3 regions of the Synechococcus sp. RC10A2 genome follow, and region 3 is predicted to be linked to each of the others. Evidence: riboswitches for the same ligand, from Rfam matches in the RefSeq annotation. Region 3 holds a riboswitch; each other region holds the start of a gene.

Region 1 (5,317 bases), on a different contig from region 3:
GCGAGTTCCTGGCGACGCGCCTCAGCCCGCTGGAAGCGCAAGTGGTCGCCTTGTATCGGCAGCACCTTACCTACCGAGAGATTGCAGCGCGAATCGGATGCTCGCCGAAAGCGGTGGACAACGCGCTGGCTCGAATCAAGCGCAAGGCGTACCGCCACACTTGCGAAAGCCGCTGAACCGCGCCTACTCACGAATCGCCCACACGACGCGCATTATCCCCGCGTAGTCGCAGACGATTCGTGGCTGCCGAAAGCCCCACGCGGGCAGCCGTTCGGCTAACAGGGGAGCCAGGCGCGGGCTGGTTTCGAATGCAAGGAGACCGCCCGCGCGCAACGCACACCGCGCGCCCCGCGCAATGCGGCGGTAGGGGCGCAACGGGTCATCGGCAGGCGTCAGCAGTGCGCTCTTCGGCTCGTAGCGCGTGATTTCGGGCTGCAGCGCGTCCCACTCGTCGGGCAGCACATAGGGCGGGTTGCTCAGCACCGCGTCCACAGAGCCTGCGCGCAGTCCATGCAGCCAGTCGCTTTGGATTAGCAGCAGGCGCGATTCCAGCCCCAGTCTCCGCCGATTCGCCTGCGCCCAGCGGAGCGCGCGGCGGCTACGCTCAATGCCGATGCCCAGCCAGTGCGGCGCGTGCATCAGGCAGGCAAGCGCGATTGTGCCCGTGCCTGCGCCTGCATCTACGAGGATTGGTGAGCAAGCGACCCCCTCCTTGAGGTTCCCCCTGCTTGCAGGGGGAACCGAGTCGGGCTGGTTCCCCTCGCGAAGCGGGGGGAACCTTAAGGAGGGGGGTAGATTAGCCGCCCATCCCAAAAACACCTCCACCAGCAACTCCGTTTCGGGGCGTGGGATAAGTGCGCCGCGCCCGACCATAAGTTCCAGCCCGTAAAACCACACGCGGCGCGTGATGTACGCCAGCGGCTCACGCGCTGCGCGGCGGCGTACCCAGCTATGCAGTCGCCGCGCGTGCCGCGCTGAAAGGAGCGCGTCAGGATGTGCTATTAGCTGCGCACGCTCCCAGCCGAGGCACGCTGCGACCAACGCCTGCGCCTCGCGCAGCGGCTCTGGTAGCCCTACCGCCTGCAACTGCGCCCCCGCCCACTCGAGGGCTTCGCGAACCGTCATCGGAGTCGGTATAATACCTGCGCTTTCGGCAAACGAGTTCGCGGCGGCTGAATGCACGGGAAGTCGGTGCAAATCCGACGCTGACGCGCAGCGGTAACTGGGGACGAACGCGACATATTGCCACTGGCTTCGGCTGGGAAGGCGTCGTTAGTAGGATGATCCAGAAGCCCGAAGACCGATTCAGCCGTATCTCGCTCGTTTCGCCTCGCGGGTTGGGCGAAAGAGCGCGCGCACGCATGTGCCTGCGGCTGGAGGCGTCCAGCTGGCAGCAACTGCGGCGCAAGCCTTCGTCCCGACCACAGAGCGCAACGCTTATGTGGAGGGATGAAATGATGCAACAGACACGGTACGCGAGCCGCGCACGCGGCTTCACACTGATTGAGCTGTTGGTCGTGATAGCGATCATCGCCATTCTGGCGGCGATCTTGTTCCCCGTGTTTGCCCAAGCGCGCGAGAAAGCGCGTCAGACCGCGTGTTTGAGCAACTTGCGCCAAATCGGAACTGCAGGCTTGATGTACGCCCAAGACTACGACGAGCGGCTGTTCCCGATTGCCTACGACGACTGGTCGCACTACTGGTGGGGCTATGTCGACCGCCAGAACCAGCGGCTGGACACGCAGCGCAGTTTCCTGTATCCGTACATGCGCAACACGGAGATTCAGGCGTGCCCGTCGTTCCGCGAGAGCCGCGCCTACCAGTACGGGCTTTTGGGCTACGGCTACAACTATGTCTATCTTAGCCCGATGCGCCCCCCGAACTACACGCCGATCGCGGTTGCGCTGGCGCAGATTAACAGCCCTGTCGAGACCGCGTGGCTGGCGGATGTGGCGCAGTGGCGCACTTGGGGCGCAGGTGCGCCTGTATTCGAAGGCACGGGCTTCCTCGAACCGCCCTCCTACAATAACCCCACCTTCCACGGGCGGCACAATCAGATGGGGGTCGTGCTGTGGTGCGACGGGCACGCGAAGGTGTTCAAGCCCGTGCTGCGCACAGAAGCCGCCTACGAGCCGCACCGTCGCTACAACTTAGGCAACATCGACCGCGATGGCAACCCCCAGACCGACGAGCTGATGGGCTTGGAGTAACGGCTACTCCAGTTCCCAGCGGTCGTTGCGGCGTGTGAGTGTCAGTAGTGTCGCGCCCTTGCAGAACGGGGGCGCATGGCTGAGCCACACGCCGCCCACTTGCTCTGGGGTCTCGGTCGGCGTGTGGGAATGCCCGCCGAGAATCACATCCAGTTCGGGGCACGCCTCTGCTAGCAGGCGGTCGTGCTGGACGCCAAGGTGCGTGAGCGCAATCAACAGGTCGGTTTCGGGGCGCAGGTGTTGTACCCACTGGCGCGCGGTCTCCAGCGGCGGGTCGAACAGGTACGCGCTGAGCGCGGCGACCTTCATGCGTGGGGTGATCATCGGCACGGTCAGCCCCAGCACAGCGACGCGTACGCCACGATGCTCCGTGCGCCAGACAGGTTGCACAGGCATCGGCGCGTCGGGATACTTGGGGCGCAGGTTGGCGCACAGCAGCGGGCAGGGCGCGCCCTGCGTCTTCGCCCGAAAGCCTGCCGTCGTTAGGTGGAACTCGCGGTTGCCGATGGTCATCGCGTTGTAGCCCGCCGCGCGCATCCAGTCCCACGCTGCTTCGGGACGCAACGGCACAGCGACATTCCCCGCGCGGATGGCGTCGCCCGAATCGAGCAGAAGCGCGTCATGCTGGGCTTTCAGGGCGCGCAGGTGGCTCACGAACGCCTCGTTCCAGCGGTTGTGGGCGTCGCTGGTGTGCAGCAGCGCGAGTCTCATCGGCAAGCGTCCATCCACTCCCGCACGACGGCGACGGGGTTGTCGGCGCGCATCAGCGTCTCGCCCACCAGCAGCGCGTCGACGCCCGCTGCGTGCAGTCGCTGCACATCGTCGGCGGTCTCTATCCCACTCTCGCTCACACGCGTGATCCCCTCGGGGAAGTAGCGCAGCAGGCGCAGAGTGGTGTCCAGCGACACTTCGAACGTGCGCAGGTCGCGGTTGTTGACGCCAATCAGCGTCGCGCCCGACTCGACGGCGGTCTCCAACTCCCACTCGTCATGCACTTCCACGAGGGCGTCCATCCCCAGCGATTCGGCGAGGGCGCGCAGGTCGTGCAGTTGCGCAGGGTCAGGCACAGCAGCGACAATCAGCAGAATCGCATCTGCGCCCAGCACGCGGCTCTCGTAGACTTGGTACGCATCAATCAGGAAATCCTTACGCAAGGCAGGCAGGGGAACCTGCTCGCGGACGCGGGGTAGGTATTCGGGCTTGCCCTGAAAGTAGGGTTCGTCGGTCAATATGCTTAGCGCGTCCGCGCCTGCTTCGTGATACTGCGCCGCAATCTGCAGCGGGTCGAAATCTTCGCGAATGACGCCCTTGCTGGGCGAGGCGCGCTTGAGTTCGGCAATCAGCGCGAGGGGGTTCGGGGTACGGCGCAGCGCATCGTGGAACCCGCGCGTGGGGGGAGCGTCTGCAAGGCGCGCCTTCAGTTCCGCGAGGGGTGTCGTGCGCCGACGGGCGTCCACCTCCTCGCGTTTGGTTTCCAGAATGCGGTGCAAGATGCTCACTGCGCGAAGCGTTTCGCCGCATGCGAGGGGATTCCTGCTGGGAATGCTGCTGCCGTGCTGTGTTCGGCGCTGGATGTTTGCCCGGAGGTGTTTTGCACGAGTCTGCGTTTTAATCGCAGACTCTGCGATTAAAACGCAGACTCTGCGTTTTCTCTGCATTTTCCGCGTTTGCCATCTCATAGCGGACGCTGCGTCCTTTTCCGACAGATTTAAGTTGACCTTGTTTGACCATTTTCTGTAAAACATAGAACGCCTGATGCTCTTTCACTTGGCACAAGCCCGCCGCCTCCCGTCGGGTGATTCGTCCGTGTGCGCGTACATACTGCAGAATCATCTGCTCCCACTGGACGGGTTCGAAACCGCGTTGGCGAACATAGGCGGATGGCATACCCAGTCGGCGGTAGGTGGCAGCCGAGAGGTGGTAAGTTCGCGCCCTGCGCTCGCCACGCCCTTCCACCAGCCCCGCTTCTACCAGTCGCTCTAGTACCGCGCGGGCGTCCGCATCGGATTTTTGCAAGAGTCGGGCGGCTTGTGCGGCTGTCAGACTGCGTTCTTGCCAGAGGGCATTCAGCAAGAGTAGTTCGTCCAGCCGCAGCGGGCGTCCCGCCTGATTCTCCTCGACCACCAGGCGCACGAATGCGAGATTCGCTCGCCCCCCAGGCAACACCAAGACGACATCGGCTGGCGTGCTGCGTTCGTAGGAGGGAGTGGGGCGTCCGTAGCGGAGTTGCTCGGTGAAGATGATGTCGATGCCGCGCCCCGTGCGCTCCACAAGCCCCGCTCGCTTGAAGGCGTCCGCCAAGAGCGGATTGCGCGGGCGCGGCGGTGTGACGAGGATATTGTTCAAATGCACACCTTCTGGGAAGCCGCCAGGATTGGAGATTTCGATGCGGTCATCGTGCCACTGGATGTGAACCGCACCCAAGCGCGTGTAATCGCGATGAATAAGGGCATTCGCAACAGCTTCACGAAAGGCTCGTTCTGAATAATCAGGCACGCCCACCCGCAGTGGTTCCACCATAACCTCTTCCTCGCGATAGCGGGCACGAAAGCGTTGAAGCACTTCCTCCATCACTCGGAGCAACGGGGAGCGGAAAAACTCGTTCACTTCCACCCGTTCACCCCGAAGCACCTGAAAGGCGACTTCGTGGGTAGGTAAAAAACGGCGCAAGGAGGCATCCTTGCCGAAGAGCAACAACGCTAACACACGGATGCGACTCACAGCGTGGTTCGCCTCCACAGCGCCCAGCGCTTTCGCCAGCTCTTCATCAGAAAGTTGCAGTAGCGCCGTGTCGCCTTGTCCCTGACTTTCCCGCACAAATCGGCGCAGGCGCTCAAACTCTAACGGGTCTAAATCGTCCCAAGTGGCGCCTTCAACGACAACAGTGGAGTAATCTAAAAGCCCACGAGTTGCCTGTAGGGATTGCATCTCGTGGAAATGCATCGGAACACATTCGGGCTGTCCTCGCCCGCCGATGATGCGCCGCACATAGACGCCATCGGTCGTACCCACAGGGGTGCGAACGGGCGGGACTTCTATAGCGACGATTTCCACGCCTTCAGGTTGCAGGGGCACGACATGCACTTGCACAGAAAGGGAGGGGCGGG
Region 2 (5,317 bases), on a different contig from region 3:
TTGCTCCTGTAAGAAGCGCAGCCTTTGATTTTCGGACGCCGTGCGACGCAGAACGTGCTTGAGTTTCTGCTTCTGCTGCTGAAGCCGAGTCCGCCTCACCTCCAACTGCTGCAGTTGGATTTCTTGGAGTTCCAGTTCTATTTTCAGAGTGGCGACCTGCATCTGGAGTTGGCGAAGTTTTTGGTTGAGCTCTGGCTCTGGTGTGGGTTTTGCCGACTCAGGGCTTGGGGAAGAAGGTGATGACAATTCTTGTAGGGGCTGCAACTGTTGGGCCTTGGCCTGCGAAGCTTGATCCTGGTGCTGCTCGCCCTGCAGTCTTACTTGAGTGTGTTCGCTTACTTCGGTTTCAGTTTCCGTCTGCTGCTCAGCTTGATCAAGAATTTGTCGATCGCGGATCTGGGTTCGAGGATCCTCGTCAACCGACTGCAAAGGGAGAGAATCCTCCTCGGGTTGCCGAGGGTTGCCGCCATAATCGGCGGGATCAAAGGGAGACAGAGCCGCTACCAGCGAGGCCCGAAAATCAGTCCAGGAGCCCGACTGCAGACCCATCTGAACCACCCGCCAGGCCCCATAGGAGGCCCCAATTGCAGCCAGGAGCCCAGGGATCCCGGCCAAGGACAGGGAAACCTTGGGCAGGGTCGGCAGGATCTGATCCAGCAGGCCCACCACCAACGCGAAGACAAAGATCCCGCTCCCCGCGGCAGCGGCACCTGAGACCCAAGAGGAGCGGGAGAACATCATCGTTTCTGTTTTTTCGCTAGCAGAACCACCGGAGCAGGAGAACCAGAGGTCAGGTTCACAGATCGCCTGCCTGCATCTCAGTTTATCCCGCCGGCAGCCTCTGTTTCTCGCTTAGGGCACTTGCCAAGCCCGCTGGTGGTAGCTCTGCAATTCGGCCCAGGGATCCGCTGCTGCTGCGGGGGTATGGCCGTGGTTGTGGTGATGGTGAGAGTGATGGTGATGGGATCCGTGCCCATGGGAGTCATGGTCATGGTGATGAGTATGCCCCGCTCCCAGCTCTGCGCTCACCGCCAGGCGAAACTTGCAGAGGTGGCAGTTCATCAGGGTTTGGCCCTGGAGAGCTTCCTGCTCCAGTTGCTGCAGGCTGTGCAGCACCGCGTCCACAAGGCCCAATTCCGGCAGCATCAGCCAGTCGATCTCGGGGTATTGGCGTCGCCGTTCTTGCACCGCCGCCTCGATTTTTTTCACCAGCACCCCTGTAAAGAGAAAATAGGGCAGCACAACCACCCGGCGCGGCTGCCAAGAGAGGGCCCGCTCCAATCCCACGGGCAGGCGGGGATGGGTAATGCCGATAAAGCAAGTTTCCACAGCGGCAAACCCAGATCCTTCCCAAAGCAGCCGAGCCAGTTTACAGGCTTCGGCATTGGCCTCGGGATCGCTGGAGCCGCGACCCACAAACAGGAGCACGGTTTCTGCTTCTGGGATCCGCTGCGGTTGGGCGGCCATCAAAGCGGCCAATCGGTCTCGCAGCAGTTGCAGGATCTCGATGCGGATCCCCAACGGCCCACCGTAATGAATGCGCAACTGGGGATAGAGGGCCTGCAGGCGATCCAGTTCCATCGTCACATCGAACTTGTTGTGGCGCGCCCCAAAAAGCAGCAGCGGCAGGGCCACGATCTCCTGCCACCCTTGGGCCAAGCATTGTTCCACCCCCTGGGCAATACTGGGCTGGGCTAGCTCCAAAAAGCAGGAGATCACCGGCCGATGGGGGGTGAGGGATTGATAAACTTGGGCCAGCTCCAGAAAGGCTTGCTGCCCTTCAGGGTCACGGGATCCATGGCCGATGAGCAACAGGGGCAAGGCAGGAGAAGAAAACTGCCCAACCGCACGGGGAGGGGAAAAACTGAGGACATCCAACACAAAAAACTCCGTTCCTTGTGAATCGCAAGGGGTACAGGACAACGGCAGGTGGGTGTTCTGGCTGAGGGAGGGATCCCATCACAGTTGCGTCACAGTGGCGGACTTGCACCGCACTTTCCCCAGTCTGCCTGAGCCTTTTAGGTTAGCTTGCCGCTTGTCGTTCACCAAGCCCCCTGGGGGGGATGTCCTTGTCTGCCAGAAGATAGCCCTGAGGCATGAGCGGTACGGCAGACTCATGCTCAAAGGGCAGCAAAACTGTTGCCGCGCTAATCCCCCTTGCCCCTGGGAGAGGGCCTAACGCCGGCCTGCCGGTCTGTGGGCTCGAAAGTGTCGCAGGCGCAGGGCATTGGCGACCACCGAAACGGAACTCAGGGCCATGGCTGCCCCCGCCAGCATGGGGTTGAGCAGCCAACCGGTGAAGGGGTAGAGCGCCCCGGCGGCAATCGGGATCCCGAGCGTGTTGTAGATAAAGGCGAAGAAGAGGTTCTGGCGGATGTTGTTGAGGGTGGCCCGGCTGAGTTGAATGGCTGTGGCGACTCCCCGCAGATCCCCCGACATGAGGGTAATATCGCTGGCGGCCATCGCCACATCCGTACCTGTACCAATGGCGATCCCCACATCAGCTTCTGCCAGAGCCGGAGCATCGTTAATGCCATCTCCCACCATCGCCACCCGCCGTCGCGGTTGTCTTAGGCTGCGTATGTAAGCTGCCTTCTGATCCGGACGGACTTGGGCAATTACCCGCTGAATGCCTGCTTGCCGAGCAACCGCTTGGGCCGTAGTGGGGTTATCCCCGGTTAGCAGGATCACCTCTAGACCCATCTGTTGCAGCTGTTGCACTGCCTCAGGAGAGGTGGGTTTGAGCGGATCGGCAATGGCCAACAGCCCCACCAGACTCTGGGATTGCGCTACGCCGATCACCGTTTTGCCCTGGCTTTCCCAATTCTGAACCCGCTCTGACCAAGAGGGATCCCAGGGGATCCCCATCTCCTGTAGCCAGCTCAGCCGACCGATGCGAATCCACTGATCTTCCACCCAAGCTTCTGCCCCACTGCCTACCCTTGCCTGAAAGTGCCAGGCAGGAGGGATCACAATTTTTTCGGCTTCGGCTTTCTGCACCACCGCCTGGGCCAAAGGATGTTCCGAGTGCCGCTCCACTGCCGCTGCCAGGCGCAACACCGTCAGGGGAGAGGAGCCATTAGCCCAAATATCGGTGACAGTGGGACGACCTTCGGTCAGGGTGCCGGTTTTGTCCAAGACCACCGTGCGCAAGTCGTGGGCCAATTCCAGGCTGTCGGCACTTTTCACCAGGATCCCCAATTCCGCCCCTCGTCCCACGGCCACCAGGATCGAGGTGGGGGTCGCCAACCCCAGCGCGCAAGGGCAGGCGATGATCAGCACCCCAATTGTGTTCACCAAGGCCAGTGTCGGGTTATCGGCCAGCACCCACCAGAGCACAAAAGTTAGAACTGCCACCCCAATCACCGCCGGCACAAACCAGGAGGTGACCCGATCCGCCAACTGTTGAATCGGAGCTTTGGATCCCTGAGCTTCCTGCACCAAGCGCACGATCTGGGCCAGAACTGTGTCTTTGCCCACCCGCCGCGCTTCCATCACAAAGCTGCCCGTCTGATTCAGCGTTGCCCCAATCACCTCATCCCCCGCCGATTTGACAACAGGCAGGCTCTCGCCGGTCACCATCGACTCGTCGAGGGTGGAGGATCCCTCTAGGATTACCCCATCCACCGGCACCTTCTCGCCGGGGCGCACCCGGATCCGATCCCCCACCTGCACTTCCCGAATCGGAATATCCTGCTCCACCCCATGGCGAATTACCCTTGCCGTTTTCGGTTGCAGCCCGATCAGCTTGCGAATGGCCTCAGAGGTTTGCCTTTTGGCCCGTTGCTCCATCCACTTGCCCACCAGAATCAGGGTGGTGACCACCGCCGACACTTCGTAATACACATCGGGATGCAGTCCCTGCCGATGGAAAGAGTCGGGGAAAACCGTTGGGAAAATGGAATAGAAGAAAGCCGCGCTCGTCCCCAAGGCCACCAGCGTGTTCATATCCGCTGAACGCCGTTGCCAAGCGGCCCAAGCGCCTCGATAAAAATGCTTGCCCACCCAAAACTGCACCGGAGCCGTCAGCAGCAACTGCAACCCAGGATTGTGCAGCCACATGGGAAAGCCCGGGATGTCCATCCCCAGCATCATCGGCAGGGATCCGATCACCAGCACCGTGCTGATGCCCACCCCTATCGCCACCTTGAGCTTCAGTTCCCGTTCTGCGGCCCGTTGGGCGATCCGCTCTGGATCCGACAGATCGTCCAGCTGCCAATCCTCCTGGATAAGGCGCGCCCGATACCCCGCCCGCTCCACCGCCCGAATCAGCGCCTGCGGATCCACCAGCCTGGGATCCCCTTTGACGGTGGCCTGCTCGCTGGCAAAATTCACTGATCCGTGGGACACCCCCTGCACCTGAGTGAGGGCCTGTTCGATGCTGCGGGCGCAGGAGGCACAGCTCATCCCTTGCAGGGCCAACTGCCAAGTGCCCTCAGGAGAAGGCGCAGAGGCCGATAGTGCACCCGATGACCCTTTATGGGCAGACATGGCAACACCTTGTTGATGAAACGACAGCTACTCTCCACCCTGGGCAGGGCGAAGGCAGCCATCTGTACAGAAATTCAAAACAGACGCCCGACCGTTCCCGGCCCAAAATTGACTAGGCCGGGGGATATCCCACCTGGGTGAGGGCCTGCCGCAAATCGCTCACAGACCGCTCAGAAGTGATCCGCACCTGTTTGGTTTTGGGATCCCCTTCCACCTGCGCCTGGGGATCCAGTTGCCGCACCGCTTGCGCAATGGTGTCTATACAGGCCCCACAGGCCAGCTTGGGCACCGTCAAAACAACCTGCATCTTGGAAAACCCCCCCAATGCCACTGAAAGGATGCTAAACCTTACAGTGGGCTGGAAGGTCAAGAGGGAGGCTGAGGCTCGTCCATATTCCAGCGGTAGTCCACCTGATAGCCCCGCTGTCGCCACTCTTCCTCCAGTTGCACCTGTTGGGTGAGGGCTTTGCGCAGGGAGTTGATCAGCTCTTGCGTGCGGCCTCGGTTGCCAAAATCCTGTTCCTCTACTGCCGGAAAGGTTTGCCGCTCCAACACCCGCAGCAGAAATTCGTAGTGGATATGAGCCGGCACAGGAATACGTTTCATCGATCCAAGCAATCCTTAGAGATCAATTGTTCTCGCAGAGATCCATTGATAAATGGTTTTCATTCACTGAGATGACAACAGGTGGCGCACAGCTTGGCCGGGATCCGGCTGGGTCACCAGCGCTTCCCCCACCAGCACAGAGCGCACCCCCCAGGCCCGCAACTGCTGCAGATCGGCGGGGGTATGGATGCCGGACTCGCTGACCACAGGCAGATCGCCA
Region 3 (5,317 bases):
GCAGCGTCACGGCTCCGCGACGCTGACGCGACTGGCCACCTCTTTGCTGTTGAGCACCAGCTTACTGCTGGCGGCAGGAAGGGATCCCAGTTGGGCGCAAACTTCCCTGGACACCGGCCTTTTGGAGAAGCAGGCCCTGCCCCAAGCGCCGCCGCTGCCGGACGACCGCCCCGCCATTTTTGTGGATGCCGCCAATGGCAGCGATACCCAAGGGGATGGATCCCGCAACAACCCCTTCAAGACCATCACCCATGCCATCAGCCGGGCGCCAGCCGGCAGCATCATCCAGCTTCTGCCGGGGGTGTACAGCGCAGAAAGCGGCGAAGTCTTCCCCATCCGCCTCAAGGCCGGCCTTATCTTGCGCGGGGACGAGTCCACCTTGGGAGAGGGCTACCTGATCGATGGCGGCGGCACCTACATGAGCCCGACCTTGGCCCGGCAAAACGTTGCCCTGCTGGCAGAGACCGGCTCAGAGGTGCGGGGGGTTACCCTGCGCAACCAGGGTCGGCGCGGCTACGCCCTCTGGGTAGAATCGGCTTCCCCACGCATTCTCAACAACAGCTTTGTGGGCAGCATCCACGACGGCATTTTCATCGCCGGCGCCTCCAACCCCTGGATAGAAGGCAACCGCTTCTACAAAAACGGGGCCAACGGCATCTCCGTCTTGGGCACCTCCCAGCCCACCATTGTCAACAACCTCTTCCAAGAGACCGGCTTTGGCCTCACCATCGACCAGCGCTCGGCGCCGATTGTGCGCAACAACCGCATCCTGCAAAACCGCACCGGCATTGTGGTCGGCGGCAGCGCCCGTCCCATCCTGCGCAACAATCTCATTGCCCGCAACCTGGAGACTGGCCTGACAGCTATCACCACCGCCCAGCCAGATTTGGGCACGGCTTCGGATCCGGGCAACAACATTTTTGAGGGCAACGGCCAGTACGACATCCTCAACGCCACCCGCAGTCTGCGCCTCAACGCCAACGGCAACCAACTGGCAGGCAAAACCAAAGGGGAACTGGATCTGGCCGGCCAGACCACGGTGGCTGCGCTGCCCAGCAACGCCCCGCCACCCATTGCGGCAGGCGGCTTGACGCTGCCCACAACTCCGCAGGCCGAGCCTCCGGCTCCCAGCAGGGATCCCCAGCCGGCGGCGGCCTCTCCCACCTTGCCGGTGGTGACGGTGCCCCAATCGACTGCCCCCGTTCCCCCTCCTGCAGCGGGATCGGGAGGGCGCATTTTGCCCAGTGCCCCCCCTCAGCCGGCAGGCGCTCAACCCCAGGAGTTTGTTGCCGTCCCCTTCACCCCCGATGGCTCCACCACGCCTGCCCAACCGGTTGAGCCTGCTCCTGCCACTCCCGTCCGCCAGCAATCTGTGGCTCCTCTCACGGATATTACTACCCTCCTGCCACCCCCGGCTCGCCGACAAGCGGGCAGCAGCCCAACAACCCCCCCTGTTCCCGTTGCCGCGGCTCCAGAACCGGCGGTAGCCCCAGCAGAGTCGGCCACCCGCTTTCGTGTGCTGGTGACCCCCAAGGGCAGCGACGATTTGCAGCGGCTGCGGCAGCTCGTCCCCGAAGCGGTGGAGACCGTGTTCAACGGCAGGAGGGTGCTGCAGGCCGGCCTCTACGACAGCCGCAGCCAGGCCCAGTCAGTCTTGGATCGGCTGTTGGACGCCGGCTTTGACGCGGTGGCGGAGATGATCTTCCGTTGACCTCACTGCCCAGGGATCCCCCCCGGCAGGATAGGAACTCCCCAGCAGGGAATGTATGATGCCTAGCACGGCTTTTTCCAGAGCAATGGGGAGGAAAGCCGTGCCGTCAGGTTGTCCTGGGGATCAGCCAGGGCAAGCAATGGGGAAAGTCCGGTGCAAATCCGGCGCTGTGCCGCAACTGTGATGGGCTGAGGCCCTCAGTCAGGATGCCCGCCTGCGGCTTTGGCTCAAAGCTTAGCCCTTCCGCGTCGCACGGAAGCAGGAGCAACCGGATGAAAGTAACTGTATGTCTCAGCCTTGGGCTGGGGATCTTGAGTTTGGGGATCCCGGCCTGGGGGCAGGCAATCTTGGATACCGGCCTCAGCGCCGAGATTTTGAATCAACCCGTCACCACCCCGTTTCGCCGTCCCGGCCTGCTGCGAGAGTCTTCCCGCCCAGTCTATGTCATCACCCGCCAGCAGATGCGCCAGCAAGGGGCAAGGACGGTGCAGGAAGCCCTGCGCTACTTGCCCGGGATCCTCAGCGATGGCACAGCGGGAACTCAGTTGGGAGCTCTTAGCTCTCAATTCATGCGAGGGGCGCGAACGGCGCAGGTATTGGTGCTCTTGGATGGCCGCCCTCTCAACGATCTGGGTTTTTTCGGGGGGTTTGACCTCTCGCAAATCACCACCGATGTCGTCGAGCGAATTGAAGTCTCCCCCGGCGGCGGCTCTACCCTGTACGGCTCAGACGCCGTTGGCGGCGTGATCAACATCGTCACGGTGGAGCCGCAGCCAGAAACGGAGACGGTGCTGGAAGCGGCGGTCGGCAGCTACGGTCTCAATGAGCAAGGGATCCAAAGTCGCGGCCAAGCCCAGGATCTGGGCTGGGTGCTCAGCTATCGCCGTCTGCAAAGTAACAACGACTTTCCCTTTGCCATTGAGCGGCTGGGCAAGTCAGGCAGGCGGGAAAACTCGGCGGTGGAGTACCACAACTTGCAGGCCAAGCTCACCTGGCAACTGGCCGAAGATCAAGTCCTAACAGCCAACGCCCTCTACCTCAACAAAGCCTTTCGCGTGCCCGGCAGTGTAGAGTTTCCCTCTCCCGACGCAGAGCAAAACACCAACGATCTGCTGCTGGATCTCAGTTGGCTGTGGACTCAGGAAACAGGATCCCTGCAGGCAAGAGTCTTTTTGGACGATCTCAACTACCGCTTCAGCGCTCCGCAAAGCCAGGGATCCCGCGACGTCATCTTGCGCAATGGCTGGGGATCCCAGCTTCAATATGCTTGGCAGGCCGGCGAAAACCTAGAGGGAGTTTTGGGGGCAGATTATCGCTCTATCTCAGCCCGCAATACGACTTTTTCTTTTGCCAGGGGTTCTGCCAATATCAACTACGACGATACGGTTAACCAGGGGGCCCTGTTTGCCCGCCTGGACTACAGCCCGGATCCCCAGTTCCACCTCGACCTGGGCATCCGTCAGGACTTCAGCAGTTTGGCCAACGGCTCGGCCACCTCGCCGGCTGTGGGGATCCGGTGGGCAGTTGCCGAGGGAACTACCTTGAGGGCCAGCTACGCCGGCAGCTTTCGCACCCCCTTGATCTCGGAATTGTTCTTTCGGCTGCGCGGCTTTTTTGAAGTGGATGGCAACCCCAATCTCCGCCCAGAGCGAGGGGAAAGCTTTGACATTGGCTTAGATCAAGCCTTGGGAGATTTTGGCCTGCTGCGCTTAACTTTTGCCCACAACCGCATCCGCGATGGCATCACCTTTGTCAGCCTTGGGCCGCGCCGGGGAACCTATGAAAATATCGGGCTGGTCGAATATACCGGCCTGGAAGCGGCTTTAGATTTGCGTTTGGGGGAAAACTGGACGCTTTTTGCCAACTACACCCTCAATGATCCCATCATCCGCGCTGCCCTTAACCCGGCCACAGTTGGCAAAGAGCTAGCCTTTGTAGGAGCCGATAGCTTCAATCTAGGCCTAAGCTACCGCCACGAGCAGGGCTGGTACGGCTCGATTTTGGTCCATCACATTGGGAGCTTTTTTACCAACAATGCCAATACGGAATCCCTGCCAGGCTACACCACCGTGGCTCTGCGCGGCGGGATCCCGTTGGCTGAGGCCCTGAGCCTAGAGTTGGGGATCGACAACCTGCTGGATGAGCAGTATGAAGTTTTCCCCGGCTATCCCGGAGTTGGCCGCACGCTGAGGGTGAACTTGCGGGGGCAATTTTAGCGATATCCCAGGCTGTTTTTAACTCTCCGGCTGACCACTTTTAGCGAGAACTTTCCAAGTTGATTGTCTGCTTTACGGTTTAGTTTGGATGCAACTTATGGCGATCTCAACCAACTCTCTATCTCCTAACTTTTCTCCATCGACAACTTCGGCTCAAGCTGAGGCCGAACATTACCTCTGGATCTGCACCACCTGCGGATCTCGCTGGGTGAACGGCCAAAAAGAAGGGACTAGCAAAGGAGAAATGCTCCTGGCCGCCTTGCAATCGCAAGTGCTCAATTCCCAATTGCACCTGAAGCCAGTTGCCTGTATGAGCGGCTGCAGCCATGCCTGCGTGATTGCCCTAGCAGCCCCGGGGAAGATGACCTATGTCTTTGGCGATCTCGATCCAAAAGATGTAGAGCCAATCTTACAAACGGCGGAGCTGTATTTGACAAAGCCCGATGGGATCCTGCCCTGGGCAGAGCGCCCCATCAAAAAGGGGGTGATTGCCCGCATTCCGCCAATCCAATAGGAGCAACCTATGGCCGCTTTCAGTCCCTGGATCACGCCCTTAAACCAGACTTGGCAAGAGGTTTCCCCCACCGGCTGGACAACCGTTTACGAAGGGATCCCGGCTCACATCGACTGTCTTGGGCCATTGCTCTATGAGCTCTTTCAGGAGCGCTGGGCCGAGATCCAAGTGGGCCAGGTGGTGGAGGGAGGAGTGCTGGAGGCGGCCTTCAAGGATCCCCCTGCTCTCTGTGTGCTCTACGACGGCTATTTGACCGTGGCCACCGAAACTTGGCATTTGCACCTGTGTCTAGAAGAGCACCAGGGCGGCCCCTACAGCAGAACTCCACCTGAGCTGCGCCGCAAAAGATTGGTCGGCCGCGCCGCCCTCTATCGCCGCCTCAATCCGCAGGGCCAGCCTCGCCAATGGGGGATCCAATTTTGGAACGGAGCAGAGGAATCGCTGCTGCAGATCTTTTTGCCCAGTCCCTTTTTGGGGCCAGGAGAAGACTACCTGCCCGAAGGCAAAGCCGACTATCAGAAGCTCTCCCTTTATGAACGCCTGCGGGCCATTTACGTCGAGGGAAAAGAGCGGATCCCGTATGAAGATAACCCCCTCAAGCGGCCCTATTTGGCGGTTTGCCGTTCCAGCCGCTGCTATCCTTCTCGCCACTATCAGCCCGTTGTGGAAGCTCTGCAATCGGCCCTGCGGGAAGCCAATTTGGATATTCAGGTCATTACTTCCGGATGCCTAGAAGTCTGTCAACAAGGGCCGGTGGTTTTTTACTCCGGAGATCGCACCTGGTACAAGCGGGTTACCCCCCAAGTAGCGCGGCAAATTGTCCAGGAGCATCTGCTAAAGAACTGCCCCTTGAAAGCTCACCTTTTTCCTGGAGAT

Evidence for each region. A riboswitch is a leader RNA that binds a small molecule or an ion and turns the genes downstream of it on or off. The one in region 3 is predicted to bind cobalamin.
Region 1: it holds a riboswitch for cobalamin, as region 3 does, so the genes downstream of both, NW848_RS13240 (type II secretion system protein) here and NW848_RS15630 (TonB-dependent receptor) in region 3, are expected to answer to the same signal.
Region 2: it holds a riboswitch for cobalamin, as region 3 does, so the genes downstream of both, NW848_RS08185 (sirohydrochlorin chelatase) here and NW848_RS15630 (TonB-dependent receptor) in region 3, are expected to answer to the same signal.

What each region holds. Positions count from the first base shown of each region.
Region 1 covers NZ_JANSHP010000097.1:26,560-31,876, forward strand. Annotated here, with positions in the region: gene NW848_RS13230 (sigma-70 family RNA polymerase sigma factor) at 1-176, shown strand, start outside; gene prmC (peptide chain release factor N(5)-glutamine methyltransferase) at 184-1,125, opposite strand; cobalamin riboswitch at 1,181-1,303, shown strand; gene NW848_RS13240 (type II secretion system protein) at 1,455-2,210, shown strand; gene NW848_RS13245 (metallophosphoesterase) at 2,214-2,921, opposite strand; gene trpC (indole-3-glycerol phosphate synthase TrpC) at 2,918-3,709, opposite strand; gene NW848_RS13255 (ATP-binding protein) at 3,819-5,317, opposite strand, start outside.
Region 2 covers NZ_JANSHP010000064.1:14,376-19,692, reverse strand. Annotated here, with positions in the region: gene NW848_RS08190 (hypothetical protein) at 1-741, opposite strand, end outside; gene NW848_RS08185 (sirohydrochlorin chelatase) at 853-1,881, opposite strand; cobalamin riboswitch at 1,911-2,047, opposite strand; gene NW848_RS08180 (heavy metal translocating P-type ATPase) at 2,176-4,491, opposite strand; gene NW848_RS08175 (heavy-metal-associated domain-containing protein) at 4,604-4,798, opposite strand; gene NW848_RS08170 (DUF5340 domain-containing protein) at 4,858-5,097, opposite strand; gene trpC (indole-3-glycerol phosphate synthase TrpC) at 5,161-5,317, opposite strand, start outside.
Region 3 covers NZ_JANSHP010000114.1:13,691-19,007, reverse strand. Annotated here, with positions in the region: gene NW848_RS15635 (DUF1565 domain-containing protein) at 1-1,711, shown strand, start outside; cobalamin riboswitch at 1,803-1,944, shown strand; gene NW848_RS15630 (TonB-dependent receptor) at 1,984-3,927, shown strand; gene NW848_RS15625 (DUF1636 domain-containing protein) at 4,025-4,441, shown strand; gene NW848_RS15620 ((2Fe-2S) ferredoxin domain-containing protein) at 4,451-5,317, shown strand, end outside.